Regions from separate parts of the Agromyces aerolatus genome, predicted to be linked through region 1. Evidence: predicted binding sites of a transcription regulator. Region 1 holds the regulator's gene; the other holds the start of a gene.
What was found. Region 1 encodes LexA, which represses DNA repair genes until DNA is damaged. Its sites were predicted from a motif close to TCGAACANNTGTTCGA; they were not measured.
Positions count from the first base shown of each region.

Region 2: a site for LexA is predicted at 1,024-1,039, ahead of uvrA (excinuclease ABC subunit UvrA). Genes of this name have one in related genera too.

Region 1 covers NZ_JAVKGQ010000012.1:39,489-41,689, forward strand. Annotated here, with positions in the region: gene RH864_RS14315 (LysM peptidoglycan-binding domain-containing protein) at 5-346, opposite strand; gene lexA (transcriptional repressor LexA) at 687-1,364, shown strand; gene RH864_RS14325 (alpha/beta fold hydrolase) at 1,379-2,131, opposite strand.
Region 2 covers NZ_JAVKGQ010000009.1:94,086-96,286, reverse strand. Annotated here, with positions in the region: gene uvrA (excinuclease ABC subunit UvrA) at 1-968, opposite strand, end outside; gene uvrB (excinuclease ABC subunit UvrB) at 1,080-2,201, opposite strand, start outside.

The sequences.
Region 1 (2,201 bases):
CCGGCTACTCGTGCGCCGGCAGGGCGAGCTTCTGGCCGGGCTGCACGACCGCGTCGCCGAGGCCGTTGAGCCGGACGATGTCGGCGATGACCTCGCGCGGGTCTTCTTCGGGCGCGATCGACTCGGCGAGCTCCCAGAGCGTGTCGCCGTGCCCGACGGTCACGACCTCGAGCGGAGCCACCGGCGTGTCGCCGCCGTCTGCCGCGGCGACGCCCGCGCCCAGCACCGAGACCGAGGCGAACACGGCGATCGGCAGTGCGGCGAGCGTCGTCAGCACCGCACGCCCGCGGCGGGTCAGCCGCAGGCGCGTTCGAGGGGCTGCGCCGAACGTGGTGGTCTCGCTCATGGTTCCTCCTGACGGTTCTCGCCGTGCTGTCGATGTGGTCGAGCCGCACCCGCCGCTCGGCCGGGAGCGGCCGGTGCGAAGCTCTGTTCCGAATGTATCTTCGAATGAACGACCGCGCAAGGTCTCTCTCCATTTCTTCTGCACGGGCGCTTCGGCACAGATCGGCGGGATGGCGCAGATCGTGATGCGACACGCTCGAACATATGTTTGATGCGGTCGCCCCGGGCAGATACAGTTTCGAATGTTCGATCTGCTTCGAACACTGATCTGAGTCGAACACAGACCACCGACATCCGGCCGCGCGGCGGTCGCAACGAGGGGCGAGACCGTGAGCACCGACATCGACCGCACACCGGAGTCCGGCTCGCGACGGCGACGCTCCAAGGGCTTGACGGCGAAGCAGACCGCGATCCTCGAGGTCATCCAGCGATCGGTCGCCGAACGCGGCTATCCGCCGAGCATGCGCGAGATCGGGGACGGCGTCGGCCTGTCCTCGCTGTCGAGCGTCACGCATCAGCTGAACCAGCTCGAGCTCGCCGGGTACCTGCGTCGCGACCCGAACCGGCCGCGCGCCCTCGAGGTGCTCATCGAGCTGCCCGGTTCAGAGGCGCGCGTCTCCGCGAGCGAGCCCATCCCGATCAACGACGCCGCGATGGTCCCGCTCGTGGGGCGCATCGCGGCGGGCGTGCCGATCACGGCCGACCAGCAGATCGACGAGGTGTTCCCGCTTCCGCGCCAGCTCGTCGGCAAGGGCGAGCTCTTCATGCTCAAGGTCGTGGGCGACTCGATGATCGACGCCGCGATCTGCGACGGCGACTGGGTCGTCATCCGGGCTCAGCGTTCGGCCGAGAACGGCGAGATCGTCGCGGCGATGCTCGACGGCGAGGCGACCGTGAAGGTGTTCCGCCAGCGCGACGGCCACACGTGGCTGCTCCCCCGCAACACCGCGTTCGAGCCCATCCTCGGCGATGCGGCCGAGGTGCTCGGCAAGGTCGTGGCGGTGCTGCGCGCCGTCTGACGCCCGCGGCGGCCCTACCGGGTGTGCGCGGCGCCGTGCGCCGGCGCCGGCACGGCACGCAGCCAGTCGAGCACCGCGTGCATGAACCCGGCGTGGTCGTCGCGGAACACGGTGTGGCCCGTGCCCTCGAGCGTCTGCACCGTCATGCCCTGACCGCGGAGCCGTGCGGCCACCTGCTCAGTGATGAGCAGGCTCTTCTCGGCGAGCACGACGAGGCTCGGCGCAACGAGCGATACGGGCGGCACGAGCGGCCGGGTGTCGCTGAACCCGAGGATGGTGCGCTTGTCCCAGTCGCGAAGCGTCGCGAGCTCGATCTCGACGTCGTCGGCGTGCCACTTCGGGTTCATCTTCACGAGCGCTGACCGGCGCGGGCGCGGCGCGATCGCGAAGAACAGCTTGAACGCCAGGCCGCGCAGCCCCGTGGGGAACGAGAACGCGGGGTCGATGTAGATCGCGGCCCGCGGTGCCATGCGGTCGGCGACGAGGCTCGCGACGAGCCCGCCCAGCGAGTGGCCCATGACCACGTCGGGCGGCCCGTCGAGCAGCGGGGTGAGCGTCTCGACCACGTCGTCGGCCCACGCCGCCGGCGAGTACCGTGCGGCCCTCGGGCTCCGCCCGTGGCCGGCGAGGTCGACCGCGATCACTCGGAACCCGTGCTGCTCGAGCTCGGCGGTGACCCGGTGCCACGCGCGCGAGTCCGACATGATGCCGTGGATGAGAATCGCGGTGCGCGGCCCGGCTCCGGTCTCGGTGACGGCCAATCGCATACCCACGAGGGTAGGTCGCGCACCTGGGCGGTCACCCCGAGCGGACCGCACGTCGCGTGTGAACCGCGGC
Region 2 (2,201 bases), on a different contig from region 1:
TGCGAGGTCCACGGCAGGATGACCCCCTCGGCGATGCTCAGCGACGGGTCGCCGAGCAGCAGGTCCTCGTCGACGGACATGCGCGTGCCGAGCCCGGAGCACTCGGGGCAGGCGCCGAATGGCGCGTTGAACGAGAACGTGCGCGGCTCGATCTCGGTGAGCTGGATGGGGTGCTGGTTCGGACACGAGAGCTTCTCGGAGTAGGTCTGCCAGGCGGCGTCGCCCTCGAGGTCGACGTAGTTGATCTGCACGAGCCCGTCGGTGAGCCGGAGTGCCGTCTCGAGCGAGTCGGTCAGCCGGCCGAGGATGTCGGGCGAGGCCACGAGCCGGTCGATGACGACCGAGATGTCGTGCTTGACCTGCTTCTTCAGCTTCGGCGGCTCGTCGAGCCGGATGACGTCGCCGTCGACGACGGCGCGCGTGTACCCCTGCGCGGCCAGATCGCGGAACAGGTCGACGAACTCGCCCTTCTTCTTGGACACGACGGGGCTCAGCACCTGGAAGCGCGTGCCGTCGCCGAGCTCCATGAGCTGATCGGCGATCTGCTGGACGGTCTGCTTCTGGATGCGTTCACCGCAGACCGGGCAGTGCGGCACGCCGATGCGAGCCCACAGCAGACGCATGTAGTCGTAGATCTCGGTGATCGTGCCGACCGTCGAGCGCGGGTTGCGGTTGGTCGACTTCTGGTCGATCGAGACCGCGGGGCTCAGCCCCTCGATGAAGTCGACGTCGGGCCGGTCGACCTGGCCGAGGAACTGCCGGGCGTACGCGGAGAGCGACTCGACGTACCGGCGCTGCCCCTCGGCGAAGATCGTGTCGAACGCGAGCGACGACTTGCCCGAGCCCGACAGGCCCGTGAACACGACCATGGCGTCGCGAGGCACCTCGACGTCGACGTTGTGCAGGTTGTGCACGCGGGCACCGCGGACACTCAGGCGCGAATGGGCATCGAGACGTGAAACTGGCACCTCAGAAGTCTAAAGACGACCACCGACACCGGAGCCCGCATCGCACGTGCTCTCAGCGAACATACGTTCGAATCTCAGGGTTGCCGCCGTCGCTCGCGTCGGTCGGCCCGCTCAGCCCAGGTGTCCCGCCTTCTCCATCTGACGGAGCTCGCGCTTGAGCTCCGACACCTCATCGCGCAGCCGCGCCGCGAGCTCGAACTTGAGCTCGCCCGCGGCCTGCAGCATCTGCTCGTTGAGGTCGCGGATCAGCTCTTCGAGCTCGTTGCCGCCGGCCGCGGCGATGCCGCTGCGCTTGAGGTTCGGCACCGGCGCCTTCTGCTTGCCGCCGCCGCGGCTGGCGAGCAGCGCCGCGGTGTCGGCCTCTTCACGAGCGAGCACGTCGGTGATGTCGGCGATGCGTTTGCGGAGCGGTTGCGGATCGATGCCGTTCACACGGTTGTACTCGAGCTGCTTCTCTCGGCGCCGGGTCGTCTCCTCGATGGCATTGTTCATCGAGTCGGTGAGCACGTCCGCGTACATGTGCACCTCGCCCGACACGTTTCGGGCGGCGCGGCCGATGGTCTGGATGAGCGACGTCGACGAGCGCAGGAACCCCTCTTTGTCGGCGTCGAGGATGGCCACGAGGGACACCTCGGGCAGGTCGAGCCCCTCGCGCAGCAGGTTGATGCCCACGAGCACGTCGTACACGCCGGCCCGCAGCTCGGTGAGCAGCTCGACGCGTCGCAGGGTGTCGACGTCGGAGTGCAGGTAGCGCACGCGCACACCCGCCTCGGTGAGGAAGTCGGTGAGCTCCTCGGCCATGCGCTTGGTCAGCGTGGTCACGAGCACCCGCTCGTCGCGGTCGGCGCGGATGCGGATCTCTTCGAGCAGGTCGTCGATCTGGCCCTTGCTCGGCTTCACGACGATCTGCGGGTCGACGAGACCGGTCGGCCGGATGATCTGCTCGACCACGCCGTCGGCGATGCCCATCTCGTACCGCCCGGGCGTCGCCGAGAGATAGACGGCCTGACCGATGCGGTTCTTGAACTCGTCCCACTTGAGCGGCCGGTTGTCGAGCGCGCTCGGCAGCCGGAACCCGTGTTCCACGAGCGTGCGCTTGCGCGACGAGTCGCCCTCGTACATCGCGCCGATCTGCGGCACGGTCACGTGCGACTCGTCGATCACGATGAGGAAGTCGTCGGGGAAGTAGTCGATGAGGCAGTGCGGCGGCTCGCCCTCCATGCGCCCGTCGAT